3 regions of the Dietzia timorensis genome follow, and region 3 is predicted to be linked to each of the others. Evidence: predicted binding sites of a transcription regulator. Region 3 holds the regulator's gene; each other region holds the start of a gene.
The links. Region 3 encodes LexA, which represses DNA repair genes until DNA is damaged. Its sites were predicted from a motif close to CGAACANNTGTTCG; they were not measured.
Positions count from the first base shown of each region.

Region 1: the regulator LexA is predicted to act here: its motif matches at 3,530-3,543, upstream of BJL86_RS06805 (SAV_6107 family HEPN domain-containing protein).
Region 2: the regulator LexA is predicted to act here: its motif matches at 2,194-2,207, upstream of BJL86_RS03810 (HNH endonuclease signature motif containing protein).

Region 1 is NZ_CP015961.1:1,478,904-1,485,733, forward strand. It holds gene metF (methylenetetrahydrofolate reductase [NAD(P)H]) at 1-205, shown strand, start outside; gene BJL86_RS06790 (LppM family (lipo)protein) at 270-1,031, opposite strand; gene BJL86_RS06795 (phytoene desaturase family protein) at 1,094-2,686, opposite strand; gene BJL86_RS06800 (GNAT family N-acetyltransferase) at 2,683-3,390, opposite strand; gene BJL86_RS06805 (SAV_6107 family HEPN domain-containing protein) at 3,580-4,005, shown strand; gene BJL86_RS06810 (DUF3040 domain-containing protein) at 4,206-4,646, shown strand; gene BJL86_RS06815 (division/cell wall cluster transcriptional repressor MraZ) at 5,074-5,556, shown strand; gene rsmH (16S rRNA (cytosine(1402)-N(4))-methyltransferase RsmH) at 5,776-6,756, shown strand; gene ftsL (cell division protein FtsL) at 6,756-6,830, shown strand, end outside.
Region 2 is NZ_CP015961.1:823,905-830,734, reverse strand. It holds gene BJL86_RS03825 (alpha/beta fold hydrolase) at 1-575, opposite strand, end outside; gene BJL86_RS03820 (hypothetical protein) at 717-1,268, shown strand; gene BJL86_RS17025 (hypothetical protein) at 1,436-1,612, opposite strand; partial or broken gene BJL86_RS17825 (hypothetical protein) at 1,533-2,048, shown strand; gene BJL86_RS03810 (HNH endonuclease signature motif containing protein) at 2,393-2,827, shown strand; gene purB (adenylosuccinate lyase) at 2,936-4,384, opposite strand; gene BJL86_RS03800 (AMP-binding protein) at 4,473-6,218, opposite strand; gene BJL86_RS03795 (aminotransferase class I/II-fold pyridoxal phosphate-dependent enzyme) at 6,330-6,830, opposite strand, start outside.
Region 3 is NZ_CP015961.1:1,940,794-1,947,623, forward strand. It holds gene hrpA (ATP-dependent RNA helicase HrpA) at 1-3,342, shown strand, start outside; gene nrdR (transcriptional regulator NrdR) at 3,386-3,844, opposite strand; gene BJL86_RS08890 (hypothetical protein) at 4,034-4,519, opposite strand; gene lexA (transcriptional repressor LexA) at 4,793-5,491, shown strand; gene hflX (GTPase HflX) at 5,488-6,830, opposite strand, start outside.

The DNA of each region.
Region 1 (6,830 bases), 460 kb from region 3:
GGGCAGCGGGGAGACCGAAGACCGGGCGGCGGTGCGGGAGGTCGGCATCGAGTTCGCGACGAACCTGTGTGAGCGACTCATTCGTGAAGGCGCCCCGTGCCTGCACTTCAACACGCTCAACTTCTCGCGCGCGACGCAGGAGGTGCTAGCCAATCTGGGAATGGCTCCAGAGGTGGGGGCGCACGGGGGAGTCGTCCTCGCTTGAGCGCCGCTGGGGCGGGCTCGCCGACCGAACGCGAGACCGCCGAGCCCGCTGCGGCGTCAGCCCGTCAGAGCGGCGAGCGGATTCCCGCGTCGGTACGCGCTCGCGAGGACCTGGCGAGCAGGATCACCAGGATCGAGACCAGCACGGCCGCACCAATGCCGACGATGAGCCATACGGCGAAGCCGCGGGTAGCTGGATCGGGGTAGCTGGTGCTGGCCTCCAGCGTGCTCACGGTTCCCGCCTGTGGAGACCACGAGACGCGGTTCGGATCGTCTTCGATCGTGCCGTTGGTGTTCTCCACGGGAGCGGGGAAGCTCAGGTCGATTCGCGACTGGATCCCTCCGGTCTGTTCCTGGGGTACGCCGGTCAGATCGATGCTGCCCTCGAACGTGACCTTTCCGCCGGAGCGGCGGAAACTCATCGAATACGGCCGGGAATTGTCCACCTGTAGTCCGATCACCATGGTGTCGACGTCGGCGAAGCTGAGTTCGGTGAAGTAGATCTCCTTGCCCGAGAAATTATTGGCCGCGTAATTGGAGATGCGGACCTTCTCCTCGAGGCCGGTCGGGACGGAGAGCCCGTTGAGTACGGAGGCTTCTTCTGCGTTATCTCCGGCCAACAGGATGCGGCCGGAAACAGTATCGTTCTTGCCTACCGAGAGATCGGCTCCCAGCTGCAGGCATCCCGAAAGGGTGAACGCCAGCGCCACGACCAGCGAGAATAGTGTGCCGCGTCGGAGCCACGCCGGGCCGCGGCCGCCGGACTGTCGATACGCCGCACCCGAAGGCGTTTCGGGCTTGCGGGTGTTCAGGGCATTAACGGTCATCACAGAACACCATTGTGCCTGGGTAGGACGCGAGTTGTTTGTCGCGACTCGCCAAAACCATCTCAGAACATCTTCCTCGTCACCGCTTTGCGGAGGTATGAACGTGCGAGCGAGGCGGAGATCCGCCCACTCGTACCGATGACGCCACCGCCCGGATGTTGTGAGGCGCCGGCAAGAAATAGTCCCGCGATCCCGGGAATCCGGTACTGGGCAAGTTCAGGGTGGGGCCGAAACGGGAGCATCTGGTCGAGAGCCATCTCGACGTGCATCACGTTCCCGCCCCACAGCCCGAGCTCGCGCTCGAGATCGAGCGGGGACTGCGCGAATCGATGCTCGACCGAGTTCGCGAACCCCGGCGAATAGGAATCCACCGCGGCGATGATGCGGTCGGCCTCGGCGTTCTTGACCTCGTCCCAGCTTCGACCATCCGCCAAGTGCCGTGGGTGCCACTGGGACCACAGAGTCAACTCGTGTTTCCCGGACGGGGCCAGGCTCGGGTCGAGAGAGGAAAAACTCATGACGAGCACTGCAGGATCGGCGTCGAGGGCGCCCGCCGAGGCGACGCCATACCGCCGGTCGAGGAGCTTGCGGTCGTTAACGAGTAGCTGTAGTCCCCGCGAACTTTCCTCGACACGCGCTCCCTCGTAGGTGGGAAGTCGATCCGTTCCCACGCGCACCGGCATCCCGACGCCGAAACCCGTGCGGATTCCTCGCCGCCACCGGGCCCAGTCGGCGGACGAAACGAGCGGGCGGACGAGCTCGAGAGTCGAGAGGATATGCGCGGCGGAAATGACGCAGCGAGCGCGGAAATCCCTGTCGCCCGCGCGAACCGTCCACGCTCCGCCGTCATCGGGCGACAGTGCGGTGACGGCATGGGAGGCGAGGACCTCGCCACCGTTGTACCTGATCGCCGCGATGAGAGCTTCGGCGAGCGCGCCCGAACCGCCGCGGGCTCTACCGGGAGGGATCGAATGCATGAGCGCGGCGAAGCCGATCATCGGCGCCGTGGCCGGGGACGACATCGGCGGACCCGACTGCGCGCCGAACCACGCGAGAGCTGCCTTGAGGCGCTCGGAGTCGAACCAATAATCCAGGAGCGCATCGCCGGAAGAGAGAAACTGATGGGAGAGCGCGAGGGGATGGCGCATTCCGTAGGATCCGACCAGCTTCCCGAGGCCACGCGGGTTCGGCGCCGACCCGAAGCTCGCCATCATGCCCTCTGCGAGCGGGGTCCATGTCGCGACGAATTCGCGATATGCGGCGGCGTCGCGTTCCGAACAGGCGGCTGCGATCGACGCGCACGTGGCATCGAGATCAGAGGAGAACACCAGTGGAGGCTCGCCCGAACCCGGCGGAGCGGGCGCGAACGCCCACGGATCGCAATCGAGGTATTCGAGTCCGAATCGGCCCAGCTCGAGCTCTTCGATTATCCCGGTGTGCCGAATCATCAGATGCGACGACGAACCGCGGTCGGTGAGGTGTCCGGGGTAGCGCTCTACGGTTGACGTCGCACCACCCAAGACGCTGTCGCGTTCCAGCACGGCCACCGCCTTGCCCGCGCGCGCCAGGTACGCCGCTGCGATGAGCCCGTTGTGGCCTGAGCCGATGACCACGGCGTCGTACCTGATCTTCGTGCCGTTTCGCGCGCCCGTCATTCCGTTCTCGACCCATCTGCTGTGGAAGTGGCGGACATCTGGTGCAGATCGGTCCGCAGGATGGCAAACCGGCGGGGATCGCCTTCGAAGAGGAAATTGCGCAGCACATCCGTGAACCCGGCGCGGCGGTAGAGACGCCAGGCGTTATTCGTCTCGCCCTCGACCTCGGGAGTGGACAGGAGAACCGAACCCTCTGTCCGCGTGGCGAGAAACGACTGCAGCAGTGCCCGGCCGACACGATGCCCGTGAAGCGCAGGGAGAACGTGGAGCTCGGTGAGTTCGGCCATTATCTCCGGGAGCGACACTCCTGCAGAGCGCGCGCCCGCCGACACCCGGTCGAACCACCACTGCCCCTGGCTGGTGCGATAGCCATAGCAAATACCGACCAGAACCTCGTCTGACGACGGAGGCTCTTGACCCGCCAGGCCCCGCGTGTCTCCCGACGCGGGGACGACCCTTACGTCGAGGTCCTGCGGCTCGGACGCCGGCTCGTGATTCGCCCGGCGAAACCACCACCTTCTCCCGCGCCCGCGCGCGGCCGCACCGTCCGCGGGCGCCGACACCGCGAGTCCGGCGGCGTCTTCCCTTGAGACGAACGCCGCGACTGCAGAGAAGCCCGCCCATCGGCTGTGTTCGTGCCACACGGGGCTGCGCTGCCACGACAATCTTGGGGAGTAGCCCATGGCCGAGACGTATACGTCCAACGCCTCGCGCACCCTTAGCCTAAACTCGGCCGGCGAGAGAGCGACGATACGTATTTCCACCCATCCATAACACCACAATGTGCCGACCCTGCGGAGGGGCTGGAAGTATCCACGCTGGTCAACGCTGAATGTCAGTTGGCGAATATATGTTCTATCCGTAATTGAATCGACAAGAAAACGGAGAACATTATGTACACCAACATTCATCGGGCAGAGGCAACGTCGACCATCTCCGCGCAGAGCTCGCGGCGCCGTTCTGCTCATATCAGCCGTGCGCGAAGGGCCGAACTTCTCCGGGAGCAGGCAGTCTCGGCGAGCAGCCCGGAAGAAAAACTCGCGCTGTCATACCGCAGCGCCCGAGAAAAAGGGGCGTTGCTCCTAGGGGCTCCGCCACGGAGGGGGCCGAATAACGTCTGGATCCGGCTCGAACGAGAATGCCCAGCGATGGCCGAGTGGGCACGTACGTTTCGCGGGTACTCCGGCCTCGTTTCGGCGATCGATGCCGGACTTCCGCGGAAAGTCGATGGCGAATTCGCCAGGAAGTTCCTGTGGGCGGTCGGGCAGTTCTTCGAAAGGGTCGAGGCAGAGCAGATTCAGGAAAAAGCTGCTGCCTAGCCGTTCGCGGGAAATTCCGAAGGATCAATTGGTAACGGCCCGGGCAAATGGACGTATGATGGAGGAGTAAAAACGCGCGCCAGAATTCGGCGGGAACGAAAAGTTTGCGTCGCGCGTTGTACACACTGCCCAGGAAAAATCGGGGACCGCGTGCAGTGCACATGGGAGCCTCGCGACATACGCCAGCCAAGGGAGGATCCGTGCCACTTTCAGAGCACGAGCAGCGGATGCTCGACGAGATCGAAAGCGGACTCTACGCGGACGATCCCAAGTTTGCGAGCAACGTCCGTCGAAGCTCCTCATCGTCGGGTATCAGCCCAAACTTGTGGAAGTTTGTGCTCGTCGGGCTTGTCGGGCTTGCGCTACTCATCGTCGGACTCGCCTTCGGCCCCAAGCCGGCGGGCTTTCCCATCGTCAGCCTCCTCGGCTTCGTCATCATGTTCGGCGCAGGCGTAGGCGCCTTGCTATCGACTTCCGGTTCGACCGAGAAGAAGGGCGCTTCGTCGCCAGGTCGTGGCAAAGCGGCACCAAAGAAGGGGTCCCGAGGGCAGAATGGCCCGGCGTCGAAAAGCAAGCCCTCCGGCAACTTCAGTGATCGGATGGAAGAGCGCTTCCGGCGGCGCTTCGAGGAAGGGCGCTAGAAGCTAGCTCCCCACTTTCGACCACAATCCCTGTCACCTCCACGGTGGCAGGGATTTTTTGTGTCCAGATGGCCTCACACCCGTCTCGACCCGCATGTCCCCACATTCCTCCACCACGCTTCTCCCGAGTTCCCCACTTTGCTCCACTGATGCTGCGATCATGATTCACTTGTTTCACATTCGCCTCGTTAGCTATGCTTAGCCACAGTCGAGGAACTTTCCTCAAATGCGACGCTGTGCGTGTCGCCACGAATTTCGATGAATATTGCCGCTTTGAACTGCGCTTATTTAAGTGCGTGGGGCAAAGTGGGGATGAGGCCTTGTATGTGGGGCTTGGTGGGGTAAAGTGGGGGATGCAAGTCGCTCAGATGTAATCCAGGGCCGTCGATAGGACAAAGCCAGGGATGCGGGGAACGGGAGGTGGCTGGTGGATTCCACCGACACGCCTGTCTCCACGGATGAGCGGGAACCCGTTTTCGTCGGGTACGGGACGTACCGCCCCAGGCTCGACGACAAGGGACGACTGACAATCCCGGCAAAGTTTCGAGCACCCCTCGAAGACGGGCTGGTGGTGTGCAACTGGTTCACCAACGCGCTGTCGGTCTTCCCGGAAGACGAGTTCAACGCACTGGTGAAGAAGATTCGCCCGACGGCCAACCGCTCTGCGCGGCACATGGCTTTCTACCGAATCCTCGTCAGCGGGGCGGACGTGCAACAACTCGATAAGCAGGGACGAATTTCCATTCCATCCGGCCAACGCGGGTACGCGGGTCTCGACAGGGACTGCGTGGTCAACGGGTTGGGCGAGCGCCTCGAAGTATGGGACGCAACTGCATGGGATCGCTACAACGAAGAAAATCTTCCGGCGTTCTCGGAGATGGAAGGCGCGTCGCTCGGTATCGAGTTCTAGGGAACGGCCCCGCGGGGATCGATTCCGGCGCGGAGTGTCTTGCGGCCTTCGCCCAGGGTGCCCTGGCGTACTTCCCCAACGCCAGGTCCCACTGGGCGGGGACCTCAAGATACTGCGGACTCAAATCGCGATCTGTACGACCAGCAGGCCAATTGGTTTGCATGGCCTCTCGGGAGGAGGTGGGTGGTGGACTCTCCATCGGCAACGCACATCCCGGTGATGCTCGCGCGAACGATCGACTTGTTCACCCCCGCCATCGATGCCGCGGTGAACGAAGGACGCACTCCGGTGATCGTCGACGGCACACTTGGCCTCGGAGGGCACTCCGCCCACCTTCTGGCTCGATTTCCGACTCTCCACATCATCGGAGTGGACCGGGACACCGAAGCTCTGGACATGGCGGCACGAAGGCTCACGGCGTATTCCGCTCGCTTCACTCCGGTGCACGCTCGATTCGACGACGCCAACGCGATCACCGAGGCGATACCTGACTTCTCGGCTGACGACGCCGGAGCGTGTATCGATGGTGCGCTCCTGGATTTCGGGGTCTCGTCGATGCAGCTAGATGTTCCCGAGCGAGGGTTCGCCTACTCGGTCGACGCGCCACTCGACATGCGGATGGACTCCACCACCGGGATGACGGCCGCCGACGTACTCAATGAGTATTCGGCGAAAGACCTAGCCCGAATCTTGCGCGAGTACGGCGAGGAACGCTTCGCGCGGCAAATCGCGTCCGCCATCGTCAAGCGCCGGGATACCGAACGGTTTAGGAACTCCGCCGAGCTCGTCGAGCTTCTCTACGCCACGATCCCTGCAGGCGCGCGGCGGACCGGAGGGCACCCCGCGAAGCGAACGTTCCAAGCTCTTCGTATCGAGGTCAACGCCGAGCTCGAGGCCGTATCCGGCGCCGTCGTCCTCTACCTCGATCTCGTCCGTGAGGGCGGAAACGTGATCTTCATGTCCTATCACTCCCTCGAAGACAAGATCGTCAAAAAGGAGCTGACGGCCCGAACGCGATCCACGACGCCGGCGGATCTTCCCGTCGAGCTGCCAGGACATGAAGCGCAATACCGACTACTGACCCGCGGGGCCGAAAAGGCCTCCGACGCCGAAATCGAAGGCAACCCACGATCGGCATCGGTGCGTGTGCGCTGCGCCGAACGAATCACTCCACGCAAGCTGCCCAGGAAGGACCGCTGATGAGCTCTCGCACTCCGTCACGTGGACGTGTCCGCTCTGACCGCACCGCCAATCGCACGACTCGCAGGCAGGGA
Region 2 (6,830 bases), 1.1 Mb from region 3:
GAATAGTCCTCCACGTACGCCTCGATCCTGCTGATTCCCTCTGGATCAAGCGAAGACGCGGGGGCCCATGGCGCCAACGCCGCGAGCAGTTCGCCGAGATTCTTGTACCACTCCGGGTAGCCGACGCCGACGAGTAGTGCAGGCGAGGACAGGAACATGCCGTCGACGGCCCCCGGGACGCGCACTGCGGTCGCCGCCGCGAGCAGCCCGCCCATGGAGTGGCCCATCAGTCCGACCGGGATCCCGCGTTCTCGCGCATGAGCCGCCACCCGCAGGAGCGCCGCGTGCACTGTGCCGACCAACGCATTCACGTCGACGACCGCACGCCGTCCCGAAGAGCGCCCGTGCCCGGGAAGATCGAACGCGAACACGGTGACCCCACTCTCAGCGAGATGTTCGATCTGCCGCGCATAGCGGCCGTGGTGCTCGCCGAATCCGTGCACGAGTAGCAGTGCGGCCCGCTCGGTGCCGCGCGCCGGGAACGACCTGCCGAACACAGTGCCGCCGTCCGCGCCGGGTTCGCCGGCGTTCCAAGGGGTCGAGGGCACGCTGTCGATGCTGGGGAGGTACGTCATTCCCACACAGTAACCCCCACCCATGACGTCGGACGCCGGTTTCACCCGACCGGGCGGGGCCGGAAAATTCCTGCTCTACTATCACCGGCTTCTCAGCGATCACCTGCGAAGCTGCCAGCATCGGAGAATATCGTCGCCGGTGTGACTTTGCTTGACGGGCCTTCCGGCCCTATTGACTTCTTGATGACAGGGTTCGCGACGCTGGCGATCTGTGCCTCGGCGATCCTGCTACTGGTGGTCGTACTCGTACCGCGATTACGCGAAGGCGCCGGCCTTCCGTCGACGATCCTTGCCCTCGTCGGCGCGATCGTCGCTCGATTCACCGAGCAGAACACGGTGTTCGGCGACGAGGTGTTTCGCGGTTCGACCGTCTACTGGTCGGTGGCGCTCGCCCTCACGTCGGCGGTGTGGTGGGGCGTGGCCTCGGCGAAAAACAAGCCCCAGGCGCCTCATCCCGTCGTCCACAAGCCTTCCTTGTCGCCTGGGGAATCCACGTCCGCGGTCGCCGTGCAGACGCGCCCCCGGACCGGCTCGGCCCAGGCTGCCGCCTCGACCACCCGACCACGCACGTCGTCCTCCTCCACCTTCGCCACGTGGAGTGTGCTCGTGCTCGGCGGGGCCGCGTCCATCGCCATCGCCGTGTCAACCTTCCTCACCGCTACAGGCATCCATCCCGTGTCGCTCCCCCTCTAGCCCCTGAACGCGACGATCGACACTTTCGTCGGTCTCAGACCCCCGAGAACGTAACGCAGCAGGCAAACACCCAGGTCCGCCCGGACCGGCCGCACTCCACAGGCCCATCCGTGATCCACAGCGGTTGATTTCGTTGCAGGTTTCGCGCCGTCTTTTTCGGCCTGTCCTCATAGCGTGGCGGCCATGAACGACATCCCCGATGACACGGCGCCCCGCGAGAGTCCGGTCGCGCTCGTGTCCCACGCGAGCGAGGCGCTCGCCGATGTGTGCGCGTCGTTGGCTCCCGAGCGCGGCTGGCTCGGCGAAAGCGATCGGTTCTCGATTTCCCGCGAGGTCGAGCTCATCGCTCGCCGCGCGGAAGTCGCGGCAGTTCTTCACGCCGGGCACTTCGCCTCGGTGGAGGTCGCGCTGAACCGTTCCCGCACGCGAATTGCCGCAGCTCTATCGGAAGCGACGGGCTGCAGCAGGCCGCAGGCGCATACTCGGCTGGATACCTTCGATCTTGTCGACACCATCGCCGGCCGCGCGTTCATCGAGCTACGGATCACCGCGATTCAAGCACGCGCCATCGCCTCCGCACGCGAACCCTACGAAGACCTCCTCGACAAGGCCGTCCTCGACAGGGCCGAAGAGCGCATCGTGCGCAGGGCGGGCACCAAGTCCGCCGCCACGCTCAAGCAGGAGGTACAAACCTCACTCAGCCCCAGGCTCCCGTCCGACGGCAAGGACCGGCAGGCACAACAGCGCGCGGCCCGCGCGGCGCGACTCTACGGTCAGCAATCCGATGGCATGTCCAAACTCGTCTTAAACGTAACCCCGGGTACGCGGTCCTTGCTCGGAGGTCTATCGGCGCGGGCGAGCGCGCTGCGCGCGAAACAGGCCGAAGAAGCGCCAAAGAGGGCCGGGTTCCGGAGGATCTCAGCCACGAGCAGGCGTTCCACGATCTTCTCCTCGAGCACCTCGCCACCACCGACGATTCATCCAACGCAACCGAAACGCCACAAGGCCAGAGCCCCGCAGAAAACGCTTCGCGACCGGCTCCCCACACGTCGTCCGGCTCCACGCCGGTCGCTTCGATCGTCATCCGCCTCGGCCCGGGAGACTGGACCAATCTCGGCACTCTCGTGTCGACGAATTCCGGCGCGGTCGTGTCCGTGCGCGACGCCCTCGACATGGCTTCGAGCGGCCCCAGCTTTTTATCCACGCGAGTTTCCGGCCGCGAGCGATTGTTCCGGATCGACGAGATCGATCCCGACGCCACGAACGCCGAGTCCCGATTCGCCGACGCGGTCCAACGCCTGGTGCTTTACGCCCAAGCCGATGGCTGCCGCTTCCCCGGTTGCGACGAACCTGCGGTGCGGTGCCAGGTACACCACCTAAAACCCTGGAATGACGGCGGACGTACCACCCTCGCAAATCTGCTTCTCGTGTGCCGCGCGCATCACAACAAGATCAACGGCTCTCCGGATGGCTGGTCGGTTCGCCCGGATCCGCACGATCTCGAAAAATTCGTGTGGACGCCAAATACTCCGCCGCGGGACTCCGCAGAGCCCGCCTAACGCCCGGCCGAACACCGACCGGACCCGCTAGGCGCCCAACCTGCGCGGTCCCCCACCCGCATCGCCACGCGCCTTCGCAACACCACAGCGAAGGCGCCACACGGCGTGCTAGAAAATTTCGCCCGGGCTGTACACCGCCGCGTCAGGGTACTGCTCGACGAGGTCCGCGACCTGCGCAACGACCGCATCGGTCTGCGAGCCGGCCGCACCGACAAACGCGTCCTTCTGCGCAAGTTCGGCCTCGAGCTGTTCCTTGTCCAGCGGGATGCGAGAATCTGCGGCGAGCCGTTCGATCAGGTCCGGTTCTCGCCCCTCCTCGCGCATCGCCAACGCAACGGCCACCGCGTTCTCCTTGATCGCCTCGTGCGCGGTCTCACGCCCCACGCCAGCACGCACGGACGCCATGAGCACCTTCGTAGTCGCGAGGAACGGCAGGTAACGCTGGAGCTCCTTGTCGATCACCGCCGGGTAGGCACCGAACTCCTCGAGCACGGTGAGAAATGTTTCGTACTGCCCTTCAAGCGTGAAGAACGCGTCAGGAAGCGCGACCCGACGCACCACGGAGCAGAACACGTCGCCCTCGTTCCACTGGGCACCGGCAAGCTCGGACACCATCGACTGGTAGCCACGAAGCACGACCTGCATCCCGTTGATCCGCTCGCACGAACGCGCGTTCATCTTGTGCGGCATAGCGGACGAACCGACTTGTCCCGGCTTGAACCCCTCGGTCACCGTTTCGTTCCCCGCCATCAGACGCACAGTGTGGGCCCAGGATGACGCCGCCGCTCCCATATGCACGAGCGCACCGACAACCTCGTGGTCCACCGAACGCGGATACACCTGCCCGACGGAACTGAAGACCTGGCCGAACCCGAGGTGCTGCGCGACGAGCGTTTCGAGCTCCTGCAGCTTCGCCTCGTCGCCGTCAAAAAGATCCAACATGTCCTGCGCGGTGCCCATCGGCCCCTTGATTCCGCGAAGCGGGAGGTTATCGGCTGTGGTCCGCACCCGCCGTAGCGCGATGAGGAGCTCCTCTGTGGCCGAGGCGAATCGCTTGCCGAGCGTCGTCGCCTGGGCGGCGACGTTGTGCGAGCGGCCGGCCATCACGAGGTCCCGGTACGCTACCGCGCGCTCGGCCAGTCGCCGCGCGGCCGCGACGCCGCGCCCGTGGACGAGTTCCAGCGACTGCCGCAGCTGCAGCTGCTCCACGTTCTCGGTGAGGTCGCGGCTCGTCATCCCCTTATGGATGTGCTCGTGCCCGGCCAGCGCGTTGAATTCCTCGATCCGCGCCTTCACATCGTGGCGGGTCACGCGCTCGCGCTCGGCGATCGAGTCAAGGTTTACCTGGTCGATCACCGCCTCGTAGTCGGCGATAACATCGTCGGCGATATCCAGTCCGAGCGAGGACTGCGCACGCATCACGGCGATCCACAGTTGCCGTTCGAGCCGAATCTTGTTCTCGGCCGACCAGATCCGCGCCATGTCCGCGCTCGCATACCGTGAGGCGAGAACGTTGGCGATACGAGGCTTTGCTGGGCTATTCGCGCTATCAGTCACGCCCTCGATTATTGCCCATCCCCGCGCCCGGCCTCTAGCCGCCTCTCCCCCGTCGCATCCGCCACGCGGCTCCTTCGTCTTTCTCGCGTCAGCTCCGGGTCGTGCGTTCCTTGCGCAGCAGGAATCGCTGGATCTTGCCCGATGGTGTCTTGGGAAGCTCGGCGACATAGTGGATCCGGCGAGGGTAGGCGTGCGCCGCGAATCCCTTCTTCACCAGGTGCTGGAGCCGCGAAGTCGTGGCCTCGGCCGTCCCCGCGTCCGGAATACCGTCGCGCAGGACGACGTAGCTTTCGAGCACCTCTCCGCGCAGGTCGTCCGGAACGCCGATGACGGCGGCCTCTATTACCTCCGGGTCCTGCACCAACACCGATTCGACATCGAACGGACCGATCCGGTAGCCGGCCATGATAACGACATCGTCGTCGCGACTGGCGAAGTAGAACATCCCATCCTGGCCCCGCTTGCCGGCATCGCCTGTGTAGTACCAGCGACCGTCGGAGGAGAAGCGCTCTGCCGTCTTCTCCGGCGCGTCGAGGTAGCCGGCAAACCATTTGAGCGCGCTCGCCGACATGTCGATCGCCACCCTTCCCATTCGATCGTCCGAGGACGCCCCCGCCGCCGCCCGTTCCATCGGTCGATCGTCTACGGGATCGAGCACCTCGCTATCCCAACCCGGCAGGGAAACGCCCATGGAACCGGCGCGTAAATCGTTGCGGTACTGCGGATGCCATGGGTTGACGATGAACATTCCATGCTCGGTCTGGCCATAGTGATCGCGAACCTCGCTGCCGAAGAAGCTCTTGCCCCATTCGATGATCTCCGGAGTCAGTGGCTCGCCGGCCGAAGACGCGCAGCGCAGTACCGTCGGTCCCGACGCGCCCGCAGCGTGCGCGCGAATCGTGCGATACACGGTAGGTGCGGCGGCGAAATTCGTGACACCACACTCTTCGAACACCCGCAGCGCCAGCGTTGGCGAATATGCCGAGGTGAGCAGAATGTTCGGCAACCCGAGTGCCATCGGACCCATAATCCCGTAGTACAGGCCATAGGCCCAGCCCGGGTCTGCGGAGTTCCAGAACACGTCCTCGGGGTGCATGTCCAGCCCGATTTCCATGTATTGGTGGAACGACGCCAGCGAACGCACGGGGATCACCACGCCCTTCGGGCGCCCAGTTGTCCCGGAGGTGTAGAGCACCACCATCGTGGCACCACTTCCCACCCGAGCGGCGGAACGATCGCCCCATTCGGACTCCTGCGTGAGCTCCTCCAGCTGTAGGTCACCCGCGCGTAGCGCAGACTCCGCTGCCGCACCGGAGCCCGCGACGACGACTTGGGCCTCGCCGCCGGAGATCTTCTCGCGTTGCCCCGGATCGCTCACGATCACCTTCGCGCGCGAGCCCTCCAGGCGCATCTCGATAGCCGGCCAGGCAAACGCCGTGAATAGCGGCACGTACACCGCACCGAGCCGCCAGATACCGAGCATGACTCCAACGAGCTCCGCGGACTTGCCCATCAGCGTCGCGACTGCGTCGCCTTCGCCCACACCGAGATCGGCGAGCGCCGCTGCGACCTTCTCGCTGTTCGCCTTCAGCTCCCCGTACGTCAGGGCTGTGGTCTGGAGGGCGCCGTCTTCGTCTTCGGAGACAACCGAGAACGCGGTCGCCTCGGGATCGTGGCGGTCACAGAGCAGTTCGGCGACGCAGGCGTCGGGAGTGTCGTATTCGGCGAGCAGCTGGTCGACGGACCTCGCGGTCCGGGTTTCGTCGCCAGCGCCCTTCTCGATCGTTGCGGACACGTTCGTCTCCTCATTTCTCGGAAGCTGTCGCCCGAGCATGGACCAGCGCCGCGCCCAGGCGGCTGCGAGAAACCCGCAGCCACACCGCAAGTATGGCGCAGATCACATTTGGTGAGTATCCACGAACGTGGGTATCCGGCCCGAAAACCGTCAACGAGCGAGAAATTCCTCAAGCCGACCTAGCGCGATCGAGATGCTCTCGGCATCGCCGGCGAAGCTCATGCGCACCGTTGTGGCCCCACCGCGCTGGTCGAAATCGACGCCCGGGGTGAGCGCGACGCCGGTCGCGCCGAGTACCTCCCGGCACCATGCCAGCGAATCGGAGGTGTGCGCCGACACGTCGACGTACACATAGAACGCCCCATCAGGCTGCGCGATCAGCGGCATCCCCAACTCATCCAGCCTGCCGACGACGAGGTCGCGATTTTCCGCATACCGTTCAACGTGCCCGTCGAGCTCCGCCGCAGCGTCCCGCCCCAGCGCGCCGAGCGCCGCATACTGCGAATTGGCGGGCGCACAGATCGACAGGTTCCCGAGCAGAACGTCGACCGCCTCCCGAAGCCCTGCGGGCACGAGCATCCACCCGATGCGCCATCCCGTCATCGAGAAATACTTGGAAAACGACCCGATCACCGCGGCGTTTCGGGAGAA
Region 3 (6,830 bases):
TACGACACGATCATCATCGACGAGGCTCACGAACGTAGCCTCAACATCGATTTCCTCCTCGGCTACCTCGCGTCGATCCTGCCCAAGCGCCCGGATCTCAAGCTCATCATCACGTCCGCGACCATCGATCCCGAGCGGTTCGCCGAGCACTTCGCCGGCGCGGACGGCCGACCGGCCCCCATCATCGAGGTCTCCGGGCGCACGTACCCGGTCGAAGTACGGTACCGCCCGCTTGTCCAGGAATTCGACGACCGTACCGTCGACGTCGACCCCATGGACGCGCTCTGTTCGGCGGTGGCGGAGCTTCTCGGCGAAGGCTCGGGAGACATTCTCGTATTCCTGTCCGGCGAACAGGAGATCCGAGACGCAGAGGAGGCCATCAAGGGGCGCCGTTTCCGCGATCTCGAGGTCTTCCCCCTGTTCTCTCGCCTCAGTGCGGCCGAGCAGAACAAGGCCTTTCGTAAGCATTCGAAGCGGCGCGTGGTGCTGGCCACGAATATTGCGGAGACCTCCGTCACCGTTCCGGGTATCCACTACGTGATCGACACGGGTCTGGCCCGTATTTCGCGGTACTCCACGCGAACGAAGGTGCAGCGACTGCCGATCGAGCCCGTGTCGCAGGCATCGGCGAATCAGCGTAAGGGGCGTTCCGGCCGCGTGACCGAGGGCGTGTGCATCCGCCTGTATTCGGAGGAGGATTTCGATTCCCGGCCCGAGTTCACCGACCCTGAGATCCTGCGGACGAACCTCGCCTCGGTCATCTTGCAGATGGCCGACCTAGGGCTCGGCGAGATCGCGTCTTTTCCGTTTGTCGACCCGCCCGATTCCAAGGCGATCAAAGACGGCCTGTCGCTGCTCGACGAACTCGGCGCGCTGCGCACGTCCAACGGTGGGGCGCCGTCGCTCACCAAACGAGGTCGCGAGATCGCGGCGCTCCCGCTCGACCCTCGCCTGGCGCGGATGCTTCTGGCCGGCCGCGACAACGGCGCGCTCGCCGAAGTCATCGTCGTCGTCTCGGCGCTGACTGTCGGAGATGTGCGCGAACGGCCCGCCGAAGAACGCGATAAAGCGGCTGCGATGCATAGCCGCTTCCGGGACAAGACCTCCGATTTCCTCGGATACCTCAACGTCTGGCGTTACGTCGTCGAGCAGAGGGCCGAACTTTCCGGCAGTGCGTTTCGGAAAATGTGCAAGGCCGAGTATCTGCACTGGCTCCGTATCCGCGAGTGGCAAGATCTCAACCGCCAGCTCACCACGGTGTGCCGCGAGCACGGATGGCACGCGGGTTCGCTCACCGCTTCCGATGACGACGTGCATCGCTCTCTTCTGGCCGGGCTCCTATCATCGATCGGCGCTCGGAAGGAGGAGACCAGGGAGTTCGCCGGACCTCGCGGCATCTCATTCCTGATCCACCCTTCGTCCTCAGTCGCGAAGAAGCCGCCGAAATGGATCATGGCGTCCGAGCTCGTGGAGACTTCCCGACTGTTCGCCCGCGACGTCGCCCGAATCGATCCGATGTGGGTCGAGCCGCTTGCCGAGCACATGGTGAAGCGAAACTATTCCGAGCCTCACTGGTCGTCCAAACAGGGTGCGGCGATGGCGTACGAGAAGGTCACGCTGCTGGGACTGCCCGTCGTTGAGGGGCGCCGGATTCTTCTGTCCCGCGTGGACCCGCAACTGGCACGGGAGCTCTTCGTCAGGCATGGGCTCGTCGATGGGGATTGGACGAGCAAATCCACTGAGGTCCGTGCCAACAGGGAACTCGTGGAACGTGCCCGCGAGCTACAGACGCGTGCTCGCCGCGCCGACGTCGTGATCGACGACGAACAGCTCGTCAGCTGGTATCTTCACCGGGTTCCGGAATCCGTCGTATCGGGGCGTCATTTCGATTCGTGGATCAAGTCCGCAAGCGAGGACGAGAAGGCCGCCCTCACTCTCTCGGAAAGCGACGTGCGCGGCGCCGGCACGGTGCCCTCGGAGGCAGATTTCCCGCCGCAGTGGAAACAGGGCGATCTCACGTTCGACCTCGATTACACCTACGATCCACGGTCCGAGACTGACGGCGTCGTGGTGAAGATTTCGTTGGCGCAGCTCGCCCGCGTGCGCCCAGCGGGTTTCGAATGGCTCGTGCCGGGGCTTCGGGCGGAGCTCTATACCGAGCTCATCCGCACATTGCCCAAGATGTACCGCCGCCTTGCGGCGCCGGCCGCCTCGTTCGCTGATCTCCTCGTCGAGGACATCACGCCACGAAAGGCTCCGCTCGCGGTGTCCGTCGGCGAAGCGCTTTCGGCACGGGTGGGGACCACCATTCCGGCCTCGGAGTTCCATCCGGAGGCTTTGCCCAACCATCTGCGTATGAGGTTCGAGGTCATCGGCGCCGACGGCGACCCCGTGTCCTCGGGCTATTCGCTCACCGCGCTGCAAAAAGAACTTTCGGCGCGGTCCCAGGATCAACTCGTCAATTCGCTTGTTGACGACGACGGGCCGTTCCGCGAATGGACGGCCGAGTCTATCGGCGATCTTCCCGACGAGGTGTCCCGCGACATCGGTGGCGTCCGTGCCGTCGCGTACCCGGCTCTGGTCGTCGAATCGGACGGCATTCACAAGACGGTGTGCACGACTCCGCAGAAGCGTTCGGCGGCAATGACTCGTGCCGTGATCGAGATGTTGCGCCCGGGACTGGTATCGACAACTCAGCTACTCAAGGGCCGTCCCCCGGCCCAGCGGCTGGCACTGACGCAATACCCGTACGGCGGCATCGATGCATTGGTTGCCGACGCTGTCGTTGTCATGATCGGCCGCATACTGGCCTCGAACGGAGGCGCTCCACTGACCGCCTCGGGCTTCGCTGAGATACGGGATGCAGCAAGGTCCGAGGTTCCTGGTGGCGTTGCCCGTATGATTACACAGGTATTGCCAGCTCTAGCGGTACTTCTCGATGTGCAGCGTTCCCTCATGTCGATGCGGGAAAATGAGCTTGGCGACGAGATACGTGCCGAGGTCGAGTTTCTCGTAGGGCGTGGATTCCTGGCGCGTCACGCGCGGGGCCGGCTTGAACACCTTGAGCGCCACATGAGGTCCATCGACGCACGAATCCAGTTGGCTGTCGACAACCCACCAAAATACGATGCCCTTCGCGCGCGCGTTATCGGGATCGAAGACGAAGTCGAAGAGGCGTGCAGTGCGCTATCGCATCGAAAGGGTGGCTCACGGCAATCTAGGGAGCTTCGCTGGTCCCTGGCTGAATATCGGGTAAGCGTATATACGCAGCAATTGGGTACTGCCGGGTCGATATCGGAGAAGAAGATCAGGCAGGCAATCCGTGGTCTACACTCTCCCTAGCCCCAGAACGCCCGTACGCCGCGGACAACTAGAGTCACGGCTGTCAGGAGCGAACGGGCCGGTCGTTCCGCAGTAGCGAGATCTCCTTTTCGAAATCGTCCGCAGACTCAAACGATTTGTAGACGGAAGCGAACCGCAGATACCCGACTTCATCGAGGTCGCGCAGTGGCTCAAGAATGGCAAGCCCCACTTCATGCGCCGGTACCTCCGACACGCCCTGTGCACGCACGGCCAGTTCGACCCGATGCGCGAGCATGTGCAGATCGTCGGAGGTAATGTCTCTTCCCTGGCATGCACGACGGACTCCGCGAATGACCTTGTCCCGACTGAACGGCTCGGTGACGCCGCTGCGCTTACTCACCATGAGCACCGGAGCTTCCATGGTGGTGTATCGATGACCGCAAGATGTGCATTCTCTTCGCCGGCGGATCGCAAGGCCTTCATCGGCCGTTCGTGAATCAATGACTCGCGAATCCGCCTTGTGGCACATAGGGCAAAACATCTCGGGACTCCTCGTAGCTCCACGACGACGGTCTCTGCCGTCTCGGCTACAACCTATGGTACGCCCGGGTGCTTTAATCCGATACTCACCACTAGATGTTGGGGCGAGCTGACTCCCGTAACTTCAATCCCCTCGGTTCGCAGTACACGGCATCCGTCCCATCCCCAATGCAGCGAGCAGACGCTTCTTCTAACTCGCGTACAAGAGAAACAGGAAGAGAACGAAGCCGGCGATGACGCCCAGTGCGGCAGCGGTAATAGTCTGCATACGCTCGATCGACCGCTGCGTTGGCGCCCGGAAATCGACCGCTTCGCGCCGAACTGAGTCCCTGCCGCGTGCACTGGTCGGTATGCAGACATCTGGTGCCATGCGATCGAAATTGGCACTCGAGAAAAGATACCGCTCAGAAGCTCCCCGCTTCGCCACAGATGTGTAGCGGTCGAAGCGGCGCCCTGCATCGCGCCCCACAGAAAGTCGTTCGAACCGTTCCGCCTTGGTACCCGACCGGCTTCGGAGACCATGATCGCGAAGGGCCGCAACGGTCGTGTTGTCGATACGGCTACGTTCATCTGCGACCTGCTTGAAACCTTTGACGGCAAGGCCGGAGTTACGGACGTTCTGGCGATCGGCGGTCAATTCCTCGGGCACACTGGGCCGTTCCATGTGAATAGTCATTTCCCATTCCTTTCGGACCACACTTCGTCTGATGCGGCGTTTCGAAAATCTGTGCCGCTTTTGTTCGTGTCTTAGTTCTACGAAACGGGTCCGACAATTTCGCCGACGAAAGCTCTTCGTGGCCGGAGGAATTACCCCTGTTTGGGGTCTCGTGGTTCCTTGACCTGCATTCAAGCCCAAACCGCGAAAGCAACACGCGGATCGAACACGTGTATGTCGGAATTACGATTCGAACGGTATGCTATCGAATGAAGCTACACGCACACCGGCCCAATGTTCGAAAGTGGCCCGCTCGAGCTACCCAGTGAGGAACCCGGCATGGCACGCACCGCAAAGGAAGAGCTGACCGATCGGCAGCGAATGATCATGACCGTCATCAATGACGCGATCGAGGAGCACGGCTATCCGCCGAGCATTCGCGAGATCGGCGACTCCGTCGGTCTGCAGTCGACGTCGTCGGTGGCCTATCAGCTTCGCGCTCTCGAGAAGAAGGGGTACCTCATTCGGGATGCGCATAAGCCTCGCGCGGTCGATGTGCGCTCGCCTAGTTCGTCACGCCAGCCCTCACGTCGCGCTCAGCTGCCACGTGGCGCCTCGCATCCCGCTTTCGTTCCGGTCGTCGGACGTATTGCCGCGGGCGGACCGATCCTCGCGGAGCAAGAAATCGAAGCTGTATTTCCTTTGCCCGAAGAACTTGTCGGATCGGGCGAAACCTTTATTCTCAAGGTCGTCGGCGAGTCGATGCGGGACGCAGGCATCCTTGATGGTGACTACGTCGTCGTCCGACGGCAGCAGGTGGCAGAGAACGGCGACATCGTCGCCGCGATGATTGACGGCGAGGCCACCGTGAAAACGCTGGACAAATCATCGGGCGGCGTGTGGCTGGTTCCCTCCAACGAAGCCTTCAGACCGATCCCGGGTAATTACGCCACGATTCTCGGCAAGGTAATCATTGTGTTCCGCCGTATCTAGCGGCGGAACTCCTCCAATTCGCCTGCCACCGATTCCGGAAGACGAACGGTAACCACCGTTCCCTGGTCCGAATACTCCTCGTGCACGACTGCACCCTCGGAGTGCACGCGGGAGACGATCTCACCACGGGAGTAGGGAATTTCCAGCGTCACCGTGACGTCGGTTTCGGCAATGTACTCGGCCAGCGTATGTCGGAGCGCCTCGATCCCCTCGCCCGATGTCGCGGAAACGAACGCCGCATCCTTGAACACCGCGCGCAACTCGGCAAGGACCAGCGGGTCTGCGGCGTCGATCTTGTTGATGACGAGCAGTTCCGTCGGCTGCTCAGCGTTCTGTTCGGCCACAACGTCGCGAATCACGGCGCGGACGGCATCGATCTGCGCCATAGGAAACGCGTGGGAGCCATCGACGACGTGCACAAGTAACTCCGAGTCGACCACCTCTTCGAGCGTGGAGCGGAATGCCTCGACAAGCTGAGTCGGGAGGTGCCGGACGAAACCGACGGTGTCGGTCAACACCACAGCCCGTCCGTCGGGAAGTTCAGCCCGCCGTGTCGTCGGATCCAGTGTCGCGAAGAGGGCGTCCTCCACCAACACCCCGGCGCCGGTAATCGCGTTAACGAGACTGGACTTCCCCGCGTTCGTGTATCCGGCAACAGCGATGGACGGCACCGGCGTAGCCCGCCGGCGGTGGCGCTTGGTGAGCCGGGCCTGTTTCATTCCTCGAATTTCGCGGCGGACTTTGGCCATGCGCTCACGGATTCGACGACGATCAGTTTCGATCTTCGTCTCACCGGGACCGCGAAGCCCCACGCCGCCATTGGACCCCGCGCGACCGCCGGCCTGACGTGAGAGCGCCTCACCCCAGCCGCGAAGCCTCGGAAGCATGTACTCCATCTGCGCGAGCGATACCTGGGCCTTACCTTCGCGAGACGTCGCATGCTGAGCGAAGATATCCAGGATCAACGCCGTTCGATCGATCACCTTGACGTTGACCGCCTTCTCGAGCGCGATCAACTGGCCCGGTGTGAGTTCACCATCGCAGATCACGGTATCGGCGCCCGTGGCGTCGACGATCTCGCGGAGCTCTTTGACCTTCCCGGAGCCGATGTATGTGGCGGCGTCAGGCTTGTCCCTGCGCTGGATCACCGCATCAAGCACCATCGAGCCTGCAGTCTCTGCTAGCGCGCCCAGTTCTGCCATCGCGGAATCGGCCTCCGCGGAGGACCCTTCGGTCCATACACCAACGAGGACGACACGCTCGAGGCGTAGCTGACGGTACTCCGCGTCGTTAATGTCCTGTAGTTCGGTGGACAGGCCGACAACGCGCCGGAGAGACG